Regions from separate parts of the Fructilactobacillus ixorae genome, predicted to be linked through region 2. Evidence: predicted binding sites of a transcription regulator. Region 2 holds the regulator's gene; the other holds the start of a gene.
The links. The regulator CtsR, encoded in region 2, represses protease genes until heat stress. The targets are predictions, from matches to a motif close to TTGGTCAAAAAAGGTCAAANA.

Region 1: a site for CtsR is predicted at 2,647-2,667, ahead of M8332_RS00500 (ATP-dependent Clp protease ATP-binding subunit). Genes of this name have one in related genera too.

The regions. Positions count from the first base shown of each region.
Region 1 is NZ_CP097478.1:112,246-121,798, reverse strand. It holds gene M8332_RS00515 (hypothetical protein) at 1-702, opposite strand, end outside; gene M8332_RS00510 (hypothetical protein) at 748-1,503, opposite strand; gene M8332_RS00505 (LCP family protein) at 1,521-2,510, opposite strand; gene M8332_RS00500 (ATP-dependent Clp protease ATP-binding subunit) at 2,792-4,939, shown strand; gene M8332_RS00495 (acyltransferase family protein) at 5,083-6,960, shown strand; gene M8332_RS00490 (VTT domain-containing protein) at 7,054-7,662, shown strand; gene M8332_RS00485 (iron-sulfur cluster biosynthesis family protein) at 7,733-8,116, opposite strand; gene M8332_RS00480 (glucose 1-dehydrogenase) at 8,299-9,084, shown strand; gene galU (UTP--glucose-1-phosphate uridylyltransferase GalU) at 9,146-9,553, opposite strand, start outside.
Region 2 is NZ_CP097478.1:1,041,901-1,051,453, reverse strand. It holds gene M8332_RS05335 (aminotransferase class I/II-fold pyridoxal phosphate-dependent enzyme) at 1-380, shown strand, start outside; gene M8332_RS05330 (L-lactate dehydrogenase) at 436-1,392, opposite strand; tRNA gene M8332_RS05325 (tRNA-Val) at 1,644-1,716, shown strand; tRNA gene M8332_RS05320 (tRNA-Lys) at 1,723-1,795, shown strand; tRNA gene M8332_RS05315 (tRNA-Leu) at 1,815-1,897, shown strand; tRNA gene M8332_RS05310 (tRNA-Thr) at 1,910-1,983, shown strand; tRNA gene M8332_RS05305 (tRNA-Gly) at 1,988-2,059, shown strand; tRNA gene M8332_RS05300 (tRNA-Leu) at 2,081-2,166, shown strand; tRNA gene M8332_RS05295 (tRNA-Arg) at 2,183-2,256, shown strand; tRNA gene M8332_RS05290 (tRNA-Pro) at 2,262-2,335, shown strand; gene M8332_RS05285 (CtsR family transcriptional regulator) at 2,490-2,963, shown strand; gene M8332_RS05280 (ATP-dependent Clp protease ATP-binding subunit) at 2,983-5,448, shown strand; gene rpoB (DNA-directed RNA polymerase subunit beta) at 5,739-9,338, shown strand; gene rpoC (DNA-directed RNA polymerase subunit beta') at 9,362-9,553, shown strand, end outside.

The sequences.
Region 1 (9,553 bases), 450 kb from region 2:
TAAGATAATCATTCTAACCAGATTAAATTTAAGCGCCTTTCCGTAGTAACGCCACAGCGTTACCAGCGCCAACAATTCAATACAGATAAAGTCATTCCGCGTATCAGTGATGATGTACACAATTAATCCTACCAAGGCCATCGCCCCAAAGCCAGCCATAATCACCTTTTTATTGGTCGTTTTAAACTGCCAACAGAGGTAAGCCACCATGGTGAAAAAGACCATTGAAGCAAAAATGGTGGGGTAGATGGTCCCCGCCGCAATTCGAAAGTTTCCGTCTCGTAGGTAAATTAAATCCGGAATCAAACCTAGTAGTGACCCTAACACGGTCAGGACTAGGACGCTTAACATTGTAAAAAATGAGGTTTTAAAAATTCTTTTCAAACTGACCCCTAGGGACCCCCAAATCATGAAATAGGAGTTCGTCAAATCATGATATTTAGAGACATAGGAGGAGTACAACAAGATTAACCCGAGTAGCACAAAGACCATTTTTTTGCGATTAGCGAGCTTATCTAACAGTAAAACCTTTGCGGTTACCAGCAGTAATGGTAAGTAATCAAATAAGGTACACATTCTGGCAATCATACGATATTGTGGCACAAACATGGTCATGCGCAGGGTTCCACTTAAAATCAACATCACGAACGCCACTAAAAAGATTAGGCTACTATAATTAATGGAACGTTTAAAGTTAATCAAAAATCAACCATCTCCCTACAATTAATCTTCCGTCGGAAGTTATCGTTATTCTGCTCTATTAACACTCATTCCGGCACTTCTGGGCGTCCGTAATTCGGGTTCGGTCGCGCGTTGTTTCTGTTTAACCTTAAAAACTTCACCATTAACATCAGCTTTGTTCAACAACGCTTTTTTACTACTCATGTTGGTTGGATCTGGGTACTGGTCGTGATTTTGGTACTTCCAGTTAAATTTATCGGTTTTAATTTCAACTGAATCGCCAACGTGTAAATCCAACAGATTGTTATTGCTAATGTGCGTTCCTTCGTACATTGTAATCAAGTTATCGTTTGGACCAACTGTGCGTGCATTGACTCCGGCTACAATTGGATTACTAGGGTCAAGATCAGAAGTTGTAATTCCTACTTTCCCATTTTCATTATTAATCCAAATTACTTTCCCAGTGGCTACTTTCACCGGTTTTCCACTTGTAACCAGTTGGTTCGGTGCATCAACGTTACTTAATTTCCCTTTAAAGATAAACAGTAGTAACAATAGTACCAACGGAATCAGTGCTAAGATAACTTCCGTCACTTTACTATTTTTCCACTCTTTTTTAGCGTGCTTGCCAGTTAATCCCGGTCGTTTTTGGTCATTATCAACGTCAGAACTAGCTAAAATTGGTCCGTTAGTTTTGTAATCATAGAACAAAAAGAGCAGAAAACCAGCAATGATAACTAAAAAGACGGCCGCGATGAACAGCTTATTATTAAGCAGTCCACCCAATCGAAACAATAAATACTGAAATTTTGAATATTCCATTTGTTACTAACCTCTCTTTAATTCAAAGCAATCTTTCCAGTGGTTGCGTATGGCAAATCAAGGCTGTTACGGATCCGGTCGGTAGTTTTTTGCAACTCATTTTGGGGGGTAACTTCCATATCCTGCCCATCAATCATTTCACCTGATTGACCGCTTAAATAAGTATTCTCAATGTTTTTCCGTCCGGATAAGTAACCGGTCGCAATTGCCGATAAATCAGAAAACTGTAAATCAGTTTGGGTGTTTTTCGCGATTGAATCAATGAAACCTTGGTTTAACAATGATGTAACCGAACCACTCTTGGTAACGACTGCCTCCAGCAACTGGCGTTGGCGTTGTTCCCGGCCAAAGTCTCCCCGGGGATCATCGTACCGCATCCGGGAGTAAGCGAGCGCCTTTTTCCCGTTCATCTTGGTTGGTTGGCCCTTCGTGAAGTGATAGCCTTCGTAATCAAAGGTTAATTCCGGTTCGATGGTTACGCCCCCAACTTGATCAACGATTTGGACCAAGCCTCTCATGTTAATCATGGCGTAGTAATCAATCGGCACGTTTAACATTTGCTGCACCGTTTGAATGGCAGTTTTGGTGCTTCCGTATGCGTAAGCCGCGTTAATTTTAGCGGGTGATTGATCAGCAAAGCCGGGGATGTTAACGGCCGTATCCCGGGGAATACTGGTAATTAACGTCTTGTGTTGCTGCGGGTTAATGGTTACCACCATCATGGTATCCGTTCGCCCTTTGTACGTCCGGCCTAGTTCACCGGTATCCGTTCCCATCAATAAAATTGAAATGGGTTGCTTGTTCTTAAGGAGGGCCTTTGTGTCCCGTTCTTTTTTCATTCCTGCACTGGTATAAGATTTGTCAACGGCGTTCTTAACGGCGAAATATTTGTAGGATCCAAATGCTACTATCCCTAACAACAGGACCAGAATAATTGTCAAAATAATATTTCTAGTATGATGCGATTCCTTCGGCTGTTGATCTCGCTGTAACCGACTTTCTTCCATCCTGAAAATCTCCTTTATCTACTTATCTGTAAACGACAATACTTACAGTTTACCAAACTACGGCACTTTTTAAAACATTCAATTCCCGCGGGTCTTGCGAGCCTCATCAACTTGTGTTATTTTTACCATTCCAAAAAAATTGACCTTTTTTGACCTTTTTGAGCTAAATCCTGTTCTTTTTGGTTAAAATTGGTTAAAATTATATCAGAGGTTGAGATAAACCTCAGACGGCAGTGCTTAAAAGCTGCCTGGCAACTAACTTAGGAAAGAAGGATTTTTCTATGGCAAGCAATTTTGGAAACGATCCATTTGGAAACAGTGGAATGGATGACTTATTTAACAGCTTCTTTAACAACATGGGTAACAACCCGAACGCACGTTACGTGGTTAACGGGCACGAGCTTACCCCTGAACAAGTTGCCGAAATGCGCCGGACGGGCCGGATTCCCGGCCAAACTGGTCAGCATAACGCTACTACTAACCAAGCCAATCAAACAAATCAAAAACAAGAAAGTTACCTTGATAAAATCGGTCGTAACTTGACTGATGAAGCTAAGCAGGGCTTATTAGATCCTGTTATTGGCCGTGATCAAGAAATTCAAGAAACGGCAGAAATTCTAAGTCGTCGGATTAAAAACAACCCGATTTTAGTTGGTGATGCCGGAGTTGGTAAGACCGCGATTGTCGAAGGCTTAGCCCAAAAGATTGTGAAGGGTGAAGTTCCTGCTACGATTAAGGACAAGGACATCATTTCGATTGATTTATCTTCGTTAGAAGCGGGCACTCAATACCGGGGTGCTTACGAAGAAAACATTCAAAAGTTAGTCAAAGAAGTTGAACAACGTAAAAACGTCATCCTCTTCTTTGACGAAATTCACCAAATCGTTGGGGCTGGTGCTTCTGGCGATGAAAACGGAGGCAAGGGCCTGTCAGATATTCTGAAGCCAGCATTGTCGCGTGGTGATATCTCCGTAATCGGTGCTACTACCCAAGACGAATACCGAAACACCATCATGAAGGACGCTGCTTTAGCGCGGCGGTTCAACGATGTTACGGTGAACGCGCCTAGCAAAGAAACTACCTTTGAAATCTTGCAAGGCATCCGTAAGTCTTACGAAGATCACCACCAGGTTAAATTACCCGATGACGCTCTAAAGGCTGCGATTGATTACTCCGAACAATACATTCCCCAGCGTTCGTTACCAGATAAGGCCATTGACCTAGTTGATATGACGGCTGCTCACCTAGCTGCTAAGCACCCGGTTACTGACAAGGTTAGTCTTGAAAAAGAACTCAAGGCCGCTAAAGAACAAAAAGACGCTGATGCTAAGGCTGAAAACTACGAAGCTGCGGCTAAGGATAAGGAAAAGATTGAAGAGTTAGAAAAACAACTCAATAATCAATCTGACAACTCCGAAACTCCCGTTGCTAAACCAGCTGACATCGCTGAATCAGTAGAACGATTAACTGGAATTCCAGTTTCACAAATGACTTCTGATGATATGGAACGGCTGAAAGGCATGGGTTCCCGGCTCAAATCACACATCATTGGTCAAGATGAAGCCGTTGATGCTGTAGTTAACGCTATTCGTCGGAACCGGGCGGGCTTTGACGAAGGCAACCGTCCAATTGGTTCCTTCCTCTTCGTTGGACCGACTGGAGTTGGTAAAACGGAATTGGTTAAGCAATTAGCTAAGGACATGTTTAACAACCAAGACTCCATCATCCGCCTTGATATGTCAGAATACCAAGACGAAACTGCGGTATCTAAGATGATTGGAGCAACCGCTGGATACGTTGGTTACAACGATAACGGTAACACATTAACGGAACGGGTTCGTCGGAATCCATACTCAATCGTGTTACTGGACGAAATTGAAAAAGCGAACCCACAAGTAATCACACTCCTCCTCCAAGTAATGGATGATGGTCGGTTAACTGATGGGCAAGGAAACGTGGTGGACTTTAAGAACACCGTGATTATTGCTACTTCCAACGCCGGCTTTGGTAACAACGCCATGTCAAATGACGAAGCTAAGAACCAAAGCATCATGGATCGCTTAGCTCCCTTCTTCCGTCCTGAATTCCTAAACCGGTTTAACGCCATTGTTGAGTTCTCGCACCTATCTAAGGAAGACTTGAGTCAAATTGTCGACTTGATGATTGAAGACCTTAACAACACGTTAGCACGTAAGGGTATGAAGCTTTCTATCTCCCAAGACGTGAAGGATTGGTTGATGGAACAAGGCTACGATGAAGCCATGGGTGCTCGTCCCATGCGGCGTGTCATTGAACAACAACTCCGTGACAAGATTGCCATGTACTACCTTGATCACCAAGATGTGAAAGACATCAAGGCCGTTCTTGATAAGGAAAACAATACGTTACGAATTGAAGCAGACCACGTTGCTGAAAAAGCAACTAAATAATGATTAAAATTACTTGAAAAAGAACTCGTCTCGCGACGGGTTCTTTTTTTCCTTAATTTTCCGTTTGCTATTGTAACGGCGTTCGTACGGTTATATCATTAAAGGCGTGTCGAATAAATTTTGCAAAAGAGGTTCCCCCAATTATGCCAACCGAGCGTCCTAACTATCGCTTTATTACTGGATTTACCGGCCTGCGGGCACTAGCAGTAATTTGCGTGCTTCTGTATCACTTTAATCCCACCATTTTTAGTGGTGGTTATCTAGGGGTCCCGGTCTTTTTAACCCTGTCCGGTTACCTAGTTACCGATCACCTTTTAAATGAATACCACACCACGGGGCAATTTCATTACGGTCATTTTTGGTATAAACGTCTGAAACGGCTCTATCCCACTTTGATCGTCATGTTATTGGCAACTGCCAGTTACATTACGTTCTTTCAACGGAATCTACTTGCCAACCTGTGGCAGAGTATCTTAACCAACTTAACTTACGTTTACAACTGGTTTGAGATCGCCAACGGGCAATCCTACTTTCAAAAATTCGCTGGTTCCGAGTCTCCGTTTACGCACCTCTGGACGCTCTCAATCGAAGGTCAATTTTATCTAATCTGGCCCCTGATCGTCTTATTCCTGCTCCGCTGGTTTAAAAACCGGCGCCAAAGCAATCGGAGTGTCCTCATAATGGCGCTCCTGCTTTCTCTCGGATCCAGCCTGTTAATGGCGCTCCTGTTCCACCCGGGCGTGGACCCTAGTCGGGTTTATTACGGAACGGATACCCGAATGTTCTCGCTGCTACTCGGAGCCGGGTTCGCCGTGCTCTGGCCTAGTAAGCACGTGCTTGCGCACCCCAACCGCCACCAACGCCGCTTCTTTGCCCTGGTTGGTGGCCTTGGAATCGGTGGGATGGCGCTCATCATCCTCACGGTCGGCGCTCAGTCGGCGTTCCTCTACCGGAGTGGGATGTTTCTCTTCTCGGTTTTAACGCTGCTCGCGATGTGGGCCATGATTGCCATCACTGGCATGTGGAACCGCGCTTTAACTAATCCGGTCTTTAACTGGATTGGGTCACGCAGCTATGAAATCTACGTCTACCAGCTCCCCGTCTTTGTCTTTTTCGGTGATAAGGTGCCAAACCTCGCCGCTCACCAGTGGCTGTACGCCGGAATTGAAGTAGCGCTTATCCTCGTTATCTCAGAACTATCATATCGGTACGTGGAGGTGCCCTTCAGTCACTATGACTACCGTAGTGCCCTCCGTCGCTTATCCGCTTTCTTTACCCAAATCACCTTCAGACGGGCTCTCCTAGCGTTCATTCTGGTGTGTGGAAGCGTGGGTGTCATCCAATCAACCACTGTGGATCCAAAGGTTGCCAACCACTCCCCCCTTGCCAAGCACATTCAGAAGAATAGCAAACAGGAACAGCAGTATAACCAAAAGCTGGCCCAGCAAATTAAAAGCGGGAAAAAGGTTCAACGGACCTCAACTGACGCAGCCAAGATTCAAAAAGACGGCCTGACTAAGGCACAGTTAAAACAGGCTCAGCAACTTTCCGGAAGTGCCGTTGGTGACTCCGTCATGTTAGCGGGACGCGATGAGCTTCAAAAGATTTTCCCGCAACTCTACATTGATGCGCAGGTTTCACGCCAGCCGGATGCCGCCATTGCTTCCCTAAAAGCAATGGAAAGCCAGGGATTACTGGGAAAGAATATTATCATTGGATTAGGAACTAATGGAGCAATTAAACCAGAAACGCTTAGTGAAGTTTGTCAAATTGCCGGCCCCAACCGCCACATTTTCTGGATTAATAATCACATTCCTTCCCAACCTTGGCAAAATCAAAACAACGAGTTGCTCCAAAAAACGCAACAAAAACAGCCTCACTTCTATGTTATTGATTGGAATGATTACGTTGCTAAGCATCCTGACTGGCTCTATGATGACCAGGCTCATCCCAACCAAGCTGGGAGCCCGAAGTATGCTACCTTCATTGCCAAACAAGTTTTACAACACGCCGTTAAATAACGAAGACCCAAAGGATTAGTTATGCATTTTCCCCATTTTCGTAAACTTACCCTCTTAAAAACGGGCGCCGTTTTACTCGGGCTCCTACTGTTATTGATAGTCTTTAAAGACTATCAGCCCCAGCTTAAGATGATGTTCAATCCCGCGGAACGTCCCGAGGCCATTCATGAAATTCGGAACCATGGAGCAACTGACCTCGGTCTTTTAATGTTGCTACTCTACCTTGGAACGGTGGTTCCGGGGCTTCCAGTTGCACCGATCGCTATTTTGGCAGGCTTATGCTTTGGAACCCTCCCGGGCACAATCATGAATGCCATCAGCATTGGCCTAGGGAACCTAACCGCATTACGGCTAATCACCTTCATGAAAAACGATTTGGAAAAACAGTACCGCCACAATCGTTTCGCTAATCATCTTAAGCACAGTAAGAACCCCCTGATGGCGCTTGTGATTGGCTATGCGCTTCCCATCATCCCTTCCTACCTCGTCGATTTACAGGCTGCTAATGGTGAGAAACAATTCGGTCCCCAACTAATTGCGGTGGCCGCTTGTTTAGGAACCATTCCACTTTCCATCATCTATGCGCTAGGTGGAAATAGTATCTTCCAGGGAAACTGGTTGGAAATAATTTGTTTACTAGTCTTTATGGCCATCTTTTTCAGCGGTGCTAATTGGCTCCTGCAAAAACTGGCAACCAAATAAAAAAAGACGATGCCGTGGCATCGTCTTTTTAGTTGAACAAACCACCAACTAGTAGCTGGTAGTTAATCGATTAGCAGCCAATCACACCGTCCATCTTGGTGTCATCAACGCCTTTGGTAGCGTCGTTCGTGGTCATTTGACCATCTAACAACTCACTGTCACTCTTTAGTTGTAACCAGTTGTGGTTAAAGTCGATCTTCATTCCCTTATCAAAGAAGGACATATCATTTTCACTCGTGTAGAATGGCGCATCCTGGTTGTTGTCCATTTTAATCTTATAAGGATCTGCTAATTCTGATACCCCGACCACTTGGAAAGTATCACCAACTGTACAAGAACCGCCACCTTTAGAGTATTGGTTGGAGCCATCGTCAGTTGCTAATAGGTAATATTTTGCGTTTGCTAACCGTTTTTTGATGTAGTCCATTGCTGCATCCGTAATCGTTAAGTTCATAATAATTCCTCCTTTAAATAGCTTACTAATTTATTCTAACAGCTTCTATTTCTGAACCCTAATATTTAGCTCACAAAATTTAATTTTCAACAATTCAAATTCTAACGGCTCCCCGCTCCATTCCAAAATTAAATGTGTTAAAATTAGGCTATCTCAAACAGAAAAGGAGAACTAGTATGGTTATGTACAAAGATCTTGAAGGCAAAACTGCTGTAATTACCGGAGGAGACTCTGGGATTGGAGCAGCAATTGCTGAACGACTCGGCCAAGAACACATGAACGTGGTAATCAACTACCACAAAAACGAAGCCGCTGCTAATGACACCGCTACTAAAGTAGAAGCTGCCGGTGGTAAAGCAACCATCATCCAACACGATATCAGTAACGAAGCCGCTGCTGATGCGTTAGTTAAAAAAGCCGTTGATACCTTTGGTGGCATGGACGTCTTCTTCAACAACGCTGGAATGGAAAAAAGTTGTCCTACTGATCAAATTGAACTTAACGACTGGAATACTGTCTTAGGCGTTAACTTAACGGGGACTTTCTTAGGAACCAAAGCTGCTCTTGACTACTGGTTAGCTAACAAGAAAAAGGGAGTTGTGATTAACACTTCTTCCGTGCACCAACAAATTCCTTGGCCTAACTTCGCAAGCTATGCTGCAAGTAAAGGTGGGGTTAAGCTCTTTACTGAAACAACTGCAATGGAATACGCGAACCAAAACATTCGGATTAACCAAATTTGTCCCGGTGCGATTGATACTCCAATTAACGCCAAAAAATTTGCTGATCCAGAACAATACGCTTCAACGGTTTCCATGGTTCCAATGAACCGAGTTGGATCCCCTGCTGAAGTAGCTGCTGGTGCCGCTTTCTTAGCTTCTGATCAAGCTAGTTACATCACTGGAGTTTCCCTCTACATTGATGGTGGAATGACTCTTTACCCTGCTTTCAAAGACGGTAAGGGCTAAACTTCTTATTTTTCAACTAAAAAAGCCAATTGTGAATTTCACAATTGGCTTTTTTGTTAGGTTAGCGATCTAATTCGTGCGCTAACTTGATAATGTAGTCCTTCAAATCAGCACTTAGTTCGGGCCGTTTCAATCCAAAGCGGATGTTCGTTTCTAACCAACTCAGCTTGTTCCCAGTATCGAACCGTTCTCCCTTAAACTCGTGCGCATAGACCTTTTGGGACTTGTTTAAAGTATCAATCGCATCCGTTAACTGGACTTCATTCCCCTTCCCCGGCTTCGTTGTTTCCAACACATCGAGGATTTCCGGGGTAAATAGGTAACGACCGATAATGGCCAAATCACTCGGGGCATCATCAGGGTTCGGTTTCTCCACGAATTGCCGGACTTGATACGTTTCATCATCGAGCTTCTCTACGGGATCAATCACCCCGTATTTTGAAGTATCTTCGTGTGGGACCCGCATCAC
Region 2 (9,553 bases):
AACTGATGTCGACCTCCGTGATGACTGCGGCGCAGGTGGCCGCCGCGGAGGCGTTTGGCAATGGGATGGACGATGCCGCGTCGATGCGGGCGGAATACGAACGGCGACGGGACTATCTGTACACAGCTGTGCAAGCCCTTGGCTTTCAGTGTGAAAAACCCCAGGGGGCGTTCTACCTCTTTGCTAAGATCCCGGACCGGTTTCACCTTGATAGCGCGGCCTTCTGTCAGGACGTGGCACAAACGGCGAAGGTTGGTCTGATTCCCGGTTCCAGCTTTGGGGCCGGTGGGGAAGGCTACGTGCGGGCGAGCTATGCCACTAGTATGGATAACCTGCACGAAGCGGTGCAGCGTTTACAAATCTACTGTGCTAAGCATTAAAATTAAAAAAGAACCGTCTCGGACATCCGAGACGGTTCTTTTTTGAACGGGAAGCTTAGGCTAAGCCAGTTTCTTCCATTCCTTTTTGGGTAATTTCTTTTAAGGTTTGGGCAGATGCATGCATCTTCGCTTGTTCTTCGTCACTCAGTTGAATTTCTAAGACATCGGCAATTCCGTGCGCATTTACCACCGCTGGCGTTCCGATGTAGGTATCAGTGAGGCCGTATTGACCATCAACGGGAGCACCCACAGGAAGGACAGCGTTTTCGTTTCGTAAAATCGCGCGCGAAATCCGCATCAAAGCAGTTCCCACGCCGTAGAACGTAGCGCCCTTTTTGTTGATGATTTGGTAAGCCTTGTTACGGGTGTCATCCTCTAATTCTAAGAGGGTCTCCTTCGAAACGCCACGATCATCAGCATATTTCAACAGCGGAACGTTTCCGATGGAAGCTTCGTCAAGGTCAGCGAATTCGGAATCACCGTGTTCGCCAAGAATGTAAGCATCCACGCTGGCAGGATCAATGTCAAACTTCTTAGCAACGGCCACCCGGAACCGGCTGGTATCGAGGGAAGTTCCTGATCCAATGACCTTTTCCTTCGGGAACCCAGAGATTTGTTGGGTTGCGTAAGTCAAGATGTCCACGGGGTTCGCAGCTACCAAGAAGATGCCGTCAAAACCGGAGTCGACAACAGGTGTAACGATCGATTTTAAGATGTTAAGGTTCTTGTTAACTAAGTCTAACCGGGTTTCGCCAGGCTTTTGTGGGGCACCAGCTGTGATTACGACCAGGTCAGCATCCTTACAGTCTGGGTAGTCACCAGAGTAGATGTTTTTAGCGGCAGTAAACGGAATGGCATCTTCTAAATCCATCGCGTCTCCTTCAGTCCGGTCCTTGTTAACATCAATGATTACAAACTCTTCGGCAATTGCTTGTTGCACCATGGCAAAGGCGTATGCGGAACCAACCGCCCCGTCACCAATTAAAACTACCTTTTGGTGTTTTTTCGTCATAATTGTCATCCTTTCGAAATTAAAGATAATTGTGTACCAAAATATTATAACATTGAAAGTGTGACTTTTCACATACCAATGTTAGGAGACGGCAGGTGGCCGCGCTCCAGTTTGACAGCAATATAAGGAAAAGACTTGTGCTTTGGGATTACCACACAAAAAAAGCAAAAAAAGATGTTGACGGTTTTTCCAACTGATGCTATGATTTAATAGTTGTCAAAACGATGTAATTGTTTTGCTTCTCATCTCATGGAAGATTAGCTCAGCTGGGAGAGCATCTGCCTTACAAGCAGGAGGTCACAGGTTCGATCCCTGTATCTTCCATTATATGAGCCGTTAGCTCAGCCGGTAGAGCATCTGACTTTTAATCAGAGGGTCGGCAGTTCGAACCTGCCACGGCTCATTTGTAAAAATAATAACATGCGGACGTGGCGGAATTGGCAGACGCGCTAGATTTAGGTTCTAGTGTCTTTGAGACGTGGGGGTTCGAGTCCCTTCGTCCGCATCCATTATTTTTGCCGACTTAGCTCAGTTGGCTAGAGCGCGTCACTAGTAATGATGAGGTCGGAGGTTCGAGTCCTCTAGTCGGCATTATGCGGAAGTAGTTCAGTGGTAGAACGCCACCTTGCCATGGTGGAGGTCGCGGGTTCGAACCCCGTCTTCCGCTTTTTTAGTTGCTTTTTCTTTTGCCGCGGTGGCGGAATTGGCAGACGCACAGGACTTAAAATCCTGCGGTCAGTAATGACCATACCGGTTCGATCCCGGTCCGCGGCATTTGCATTTATATTTTGCACCTATAGCGCAATTGGATAGAGTGTCTGACTACGAATCAGAAGGTTGCAGGTTCGACTCCTGCTAGGTGCATTGCTCGGGAAGTAGCTCAGCTTGGTAGAGCACCTGGTTTGGGACCAGGGGGTCGCAGGTTCGAATCCTGTCTTCCCGATTTAATTTAATCTTAACCAACAACGAGGTATTCGCTCATTTGGAGCGGTACCTTTTTTGTATCAGCACGGTCACGAAGTCCCTTTGCTTGTTATTTGCTGTGGATATTATATAATTAATGTCAAGATTAGTCAGAGATGAGATGGGATGAGGTTATGACACATCGAAGTATGTCAGATACAATCGAAGCATATTTAAAGCAAATGTTACTTAGTGCGGATACTGCTGAAGTGGAAATTCGCCGTTCCGACATTGCGGATCATTTTGACGTGGTGCCTTCTCAGATTAATTATGTCATCAAGACCCGTTTTACCCTGCGCGATGGTTACGTGGTGCAGAGCAAGCGCGGTGGGGGTGGCTACATTCGGATTGAACAAATTGACCTTGCCAGCGATGCTGATGTCTTCGAGCAACTGGTGGCGTCCATTGGCAACCGAATTACCCAAAAGGATGAAGAAGAAATCCTCACGACCTTGTATAACAACCAGATGTTATCGGCCCGTGAGGTGAATATGATTTCCTCCATCTTATCTCAAGAGGCAATTGCAGTTGCCGATGCTGAAACCGAAGAAAAAGTTAGAGCAAACGTCCTAAAAGCCCTCCTGGGGCGGTTACGGTACGAATGCTAGACGAAGGGAGAACTTATTCATGGCAGATTCATTAACTCCCAGTGCTAAACGAGTACTGGGCCTTGCTCAGGACCAAGCCCGCAGCTTTAAACACCAGGCAGTGGGAACCGAACACCTCCTGTTAGCATTAACCCTCGAAAAAAACGGGATTGCCTACGAAACCTTAACGCAACTTTCGATTACCGATCAGGATGTTTTAGAAGAAATTGAACAACGGGTGGGGTATGGCAACCTAACTGCTGAACCAGCCACGTATTTGAATTATTCCCCCAAACTGCGGGAACTAATTGCGCTTGCCGGCAAAATTGCCCAACAGTACGGGAGCTTAAAGATGGGACCAGAACACCTGTTGTTGGCACTGACAACCGATGAAAAGGGCGTTGCAGCCCGGATCATGGTTGGGCTGGGCACGACTCCCGAACAAGTACGCAAGATTACCATTCGTAAGATGGGCGTTCCGGACCAGGGCGTGGGTAGCGCGCAGGAACAACGGAATGCGGAAAGCCAAACTCCGACCCTTGATTCACTTGCGAAGGATCTGACCAAGGTTGCACGGGATGGGCAACTTGATCCAATTGTGGGGCGGGATGCTGAAATCAAACGGGCCATCCAGGTCCTGAGCCGTCGGACCAAGAATAATCCAGTGTTAATCGGGGAACCGGGAGTTGGGAAAACTGCGATTGCCGAAGGCTTAGCCCAGAAAATCGTGCAAAAGGCCGTTCCCGAGGACATGTTGAACAAGCGCATTATGATGTTAGACATGGGTTCGCTAGTTGCGGGCACCAAGTATCGGGGTGAATTTGAAAATCGCTTGAAGAAAGTGATTAACGAAATCCAAAGCAGTGGGAACGTCATCCTGTTTGTTGACGAACTCCACACCCTGATTGGAGCTGGGGGCGCAGAGGGCGCCATTGATGCTTCTAACATCTTGAAGCCCGCCCTTGCCCGGGGGGAACTGCAAATGATTGGAGCAACCACCCTCGACGAATACCAAAAACACATTGAATCAGATGCGGCGTTAGAACGTCGGTTTGCGACGATTCAAGTTAACGAACCCACTCCAGCCGAAGCTAAGGAAATTCTTCGGGGTTTACGGCCACGTTATGAGGAACATCACCACGTTCAAATTACGGACGCAGCGCTGGACGCAGCGGTTGATTTATCGCAGCGCTACATTAGCGACCGGTTTCTGCCGGATAAGGCCATCGATTTAATGGATGAGGCCGCTGCCAAGGTTCGAATTGACGAACTGCAGGGGACCAGTCCGGTACTGAAAAAACAACAGGAACTGGAAACCGCACGGCAAAAAAAGGATCAAGCAATTGAAGACCAACGCTTTGACGATGCCGTTACGATTCGAACGCACGAACAGGAGCTCGAACAAGAATTAGAGCGGTTACAGGCGGAAAGTGCTAAGCAACGCAAACAAGAAAACACCAACCATCAGTACGAATTACAAGAAGATGCGGAAGACGTGGCGCGGATTGTGGCAGAGTGGACCGGGATTCCGGTTACGAAGTTGCAACGAGAAGATTCCGAACAGTTAATTAATTTGGAAGCCAACTTGCACAAGCACGTGATTGGTCAGGATGAAGCTGTCTCTGCCGTGGCGCGGGCCGTTCGGCGGGCGCGCAGTGGTTTGAAGGATCCCAACCGACCGATTGGGTCGTTCCTCTTCCTCGGTCCTACGGGAGTGGGAAAAACGGAACTCGCTAAGGAATTGGCAGCCACGATGTTTGGATCGGAAGCGGATATGATCCGGGTTGACATGAGTGAGTTCATGGAGAAATACTCCACCAGTCGGTTAGTCGGATCAGCTCCAGGTTACGTTGGCTATGACGAAGGGGGGCAACTGACCGAAAAGGTTCGGAACCACCCGTACTCCGTCGTCCTCCTGGATGAGGTGGAAAAGGCGCACCCGGATGTCTTTAACATGCTCTTGCAGGTTCTTGATGACGGGTACCTGACTGATTCCAAGGGCCGGAAGGTTGATTTTCGCAATACGATTATCATCATGACCTCGAACCTGGGAGCGACCGCCTTGCAACAACAAAAGACGGTTGGCTTTGAAACGGCCCAAATGAAGGACCGGGATCGGGAAATGAAGCAGGTAATTGACGAACAGGTCAAGCAGTTCTTCCGTCCCGAATTCTTGAACCGGATTGATGAGACCGTGTACTTCCACTCCCTCACGAAACCAGAGTTACACCAAATTGTGAAGTTACTGACGAAGCAGTTGGTTAACCGGGTCAAAGCCCAGGGGTACGAAATTCGCATCACGCCGGCGGCCATCGATGCGGTGGTTGCCAAGGGGTACCAACCAGAGTACGGAGCACGACCGCTGCGGCGGGCCATCCAGACGCTGATTGAAGACCCGCTGAGTGAAGCCCTGCTGGCCGGGAAGTTTAAACCTGGCGCCCGGATTACGGTGGGCGCCCGTAAAAATGAAATTACGTTAACGAGTAAAACACCAAAGTTAGTTTAAAAAAGGAGCCAGGGACGGTTAGTCACCTGGCTTTTTCGTTGACGTTTGCTGGTTAATATTGTATACTACAGTAGTATTGACTATGAATTGAAATGTGCGATTGCGATCTATTGTCCGTAATGGCGTTTATAAGAAGCCAAAAATAAGTTTTCGACTTGTTTTTGGATTTTTTTTGCTTAAAATTGGGATTTTACCGCAATTGTAATCAAATTGTAACATTTCAGTTCGCGAGATTTATAAGGAGGGTGAACAGCTTGGCAGAAGACTTGAAGGTCAACACACCGCAAGCAATGGCCGGTAACGTTGTTAAGTACGGGAAACATAGAACCCGGCGGAGTTACGCCAGAATCAAGAAGGTCTTAGACCTCCCCAACTTGATTGAGGTGCAAACCGATTCTTACAACTGGTTCTTAGACGAAGGGCTCCGTGAGATGTTTAAAGACATCATGCCGATTGACGACTTCCAAGGGAAGTTATCGTTAGACTTCGTTGATTACCAACTGTTGGAACCGAAGTACACGGTTGCGGAAGCACGGGCTCACGAAGTTAACTACTCCGCTCCCCTGCACGTGACCCTCAAACTAACTAATCATGAAACCGGGGAAATCAAGACCCAAGACGTTTTCTTTGGGGACTTGCCCCTGATGACTGACCAGGGAACCTTCATTATTAATGGAGCAGAACGAGTAATTGTTTCGCAATTAGTTCGCTCTCCTGGGGCTTACTACCACAAGGAACTGGATAAAAACGGTCGTGAAATTTACAGTGCCACGGTGATTCCTAACCGGGGGGCTTGGATGGAATTTGCGACGGATGCCAAAAACATTTCGTACATCCGGATTGACCGGACGCGAAAGCTACCGATCACTGAATTAGTGCGGGCGCTCGGGTTTGGTTCTGATGACGAAATTACCGAAATCTTTGGTTCCACGAGTGATACTTTGAACCTAACCTTGGAAAAGGACGTTCACAAGGATGCCAGCGATTCCCGGGTTGAAGAAGCACTGAAGGACATCTACGAACGGTTGCGTCCCGGGGAACCGAAGACGGCTGAATCCTCGCGGAACCTGTTAACGACTCGTTTCTTTGATCCTAAGCGGTATGACATGGCACCCGTGGGTCGGTACAAGACCAACGAAAAGTTGAGCCTAAAGAACCGCTTGATGGGAGCTGCGTTAGCAGAAACCCTCGCGGATCCAGATACGGGTGAAATTATCGCCAACAAGGGTGACATCGTGGAAAAGGAACTCATGAAGCAACTGGCTCCATACTTGGATCGCCCTGACTTCAAGGCCTACACGTTTACCCCGGCTGCCGAAGCAGTTGTAACGGACCCCGTAACGGTTCAAATCATTAAGGTTTATTCCAATGCGGATCCTGAAAAAGTGGTTCCCGTAGTTGGCAATGACAACATTAGCTTGGATTACAAGCACATTACCCCAGCTGACATGCTAGCCCAGGTGAACTACTTCTTTAACCTGCAAGAAGGGCTCGGCTCAGTTGATGACATCGACCACTTGAGCAACCGACGAGTTCGTTCGGTGGGCGAATTGTTGCAAAATCAATTCCGGATCGGGTTATCCCGAATGGAACGGGTGGTCCGGGAACGGATGTCAATTCAAGATACGGCCACGGTAACGCCCCAACAACTGATTAACATTCGGCCGGTGGTAGCCTCTGTAAAGGAATTCTTTGGTTCTTCGCAACTATCTCAGTTCATGGACCAAACGAACCCGTTAGGGGAATTGACCCATAAACGGCGGCTTTCCGCCCTAGGGCCGGGGGGAATCACCCGGGACCGGGCTGGGTACGAAGTTCGAGACGTTAACTATACCCACTACGGCCGGATTTGTCCGATTGAAACGCCCGAAGGTCCAAACATTGGGTTGATTAACTCCTTCTCTGGATACGCGCGGGTTAATAAGTACGGCTTTATTGAATCACCATACCGGCGGGTGGATTGGAATACCCACAAGGTAACCGACAAGATTGATTACCTGACGGCCGGCGACGAAGATAAATACGTGATTGCCCAGGCCAACTCGCCGTTGAATCCCGACGGTTCCTTCCGCGATCACGAAGTAATGGCACGGGATAAGTCCGAATACGTGGAAGCCAACACCGATGACGTTGACTACATGGACGTTTCGCCTAAGCAAGTGGTTTCCGTGGCTACGGCATGTATTCCGTTCTTGGAAAACGATGACTCCAACCGGGCCCTGATGGGTTCTAACATGCAACGGCAAGCGGTTCCATTGTTAAATCCACACGCTCCTCTAGTGGGAACGGGAATGGAATACAAGACAGCCCATGACTCGGGAGTCGCTAAGATTGCGAAGTACCCGGGAACGGTGGAATACGTTGATGCACGTGAAATCAAGATTCGGCGCGACAACGGCACGTTAGATACCTACGAACTCACAAAGTTCATGCGTTCTAACAACGGAATGAACTACAACCAAACGCCAATCGTCAAAACTGGTGATCACGTTGATGCTGACGAAATCATCGCCGACGGACCAGCCATGGAAAATGGCGAATTGGCCTTGGGTCAAAACCCAACGGTGGCCTTCATGACCTGGCAGGGTTACAACTTCGAAGATGCCATCGCGATTAGCGAAAAACTCGTTAAAGAAGATGCTTACACTTCGATTCACATTGAAGAGTACGAATCAGAAACGCGTGACACCAAGTTAGGACCTGAGGAAATGACCCGCGAAATTCCGAACGTGGGCGAGGACGCCTTAAAGGACCTCGACGAAAATGGGATTGTCCGGATTGGGGCAGAAGTTCATGACGGAGACATCCTGGTCGGAAAGGTGACTCCAAAGGGAATGACGGAATTATCTTCTGAAGAACGGCTCTTACACGCCATCTTCGGAGAAAAATCACGGGAAGTTCGTGATACTTCCTTGCGGGTGCCGCACGGTGCCGACGGGGTGGTTCAAGACGTAAAGGTCTTCTCGCGTGAAAACGGGGACGAACTCCAACCGGGCGTTAACAAGATGGTCCGGGTTTACATTGCCCAAAAACGGAAGTTGCAAGTCGGAGACAAGATGGCCGGTAAGCACGGAAACAAGGGGACGGTGTCCATCGTGGTTCCAGAAGAAGACATGCCATACATGCCGGATGGAACTCCAGTTGACATTCTACTGAGTCCCATGGGAGTTCCATCGCGAATGAACATTGGTCAGGTGCTAGAAATGCACCTCGGAATGGCAGCGAAGAAACTGGGAATTCACGTTTCCTCACCAGTCTTTGATGGGGCAACCAGTGCCGACGTTTGGGACGCGGTTCGCGAAGCCGGCATGTCCCACGACGGTAAGACGATCCTGTACGACGGTCGGACGGGAGAACCATTTGATAAGCCAGTCGCCGTGGGGGTCATGGGTTACCTGAAGCTGAACCATATGTCAGAAGACAAGATTCACGCTCGTTCCATTGGACCGTACTCCTTGGTTACGCAACAACCACTGGGTGGAAAAGCTCAGTTTGGGGGTCAGCGGTTCGGTGAAATGGAAGTTTGGGCCCTGGAAGCATACGGGGCTGCGCACACCCTCCAAGAAATTTTGACTTACAAGTCCGATGACGTGGTGGGCCGGGTTAAAACCTACGAAGCCATCGTGAAGGGGGATCCAATTCCCAAACCCGGAGTTCCGGAATCCTTCCGGGTACTTGTCAAAGAATTGCAAGCCCTTGGATTAGACATGAAGGTGTTAGGAGCTAACCACCAACCAATCGATCTCCGTGATATGGATGAAGACGATGAAGTTGTCAACGTAAACGCTTTAAACAAGGTGGCGCACGAACAAGCTGCCAAACAAACCGAAGCCGAACCAGAAGCCAGTCACGCCGCTAGCCCTGATGACGCTGAGCAACAAGATCAGTAAAACTGAGTAAGGAGGGAATGCCAATGGTTGATGTCAACAAATTTAAGAGCATGCAAGTTGGTTTAGCCGCTCCAGAGACCATTCGTAGTTGGTCCTTTGGAGAAGTGAAAAAACCAGAAACCATTAACTACCGGACGCTGAAACCTGAAAAAGACGGATTATTCGACGAACGGATCTTTGGACCAACCAAGGACTGGAAATGTGCCTGTGGCAAG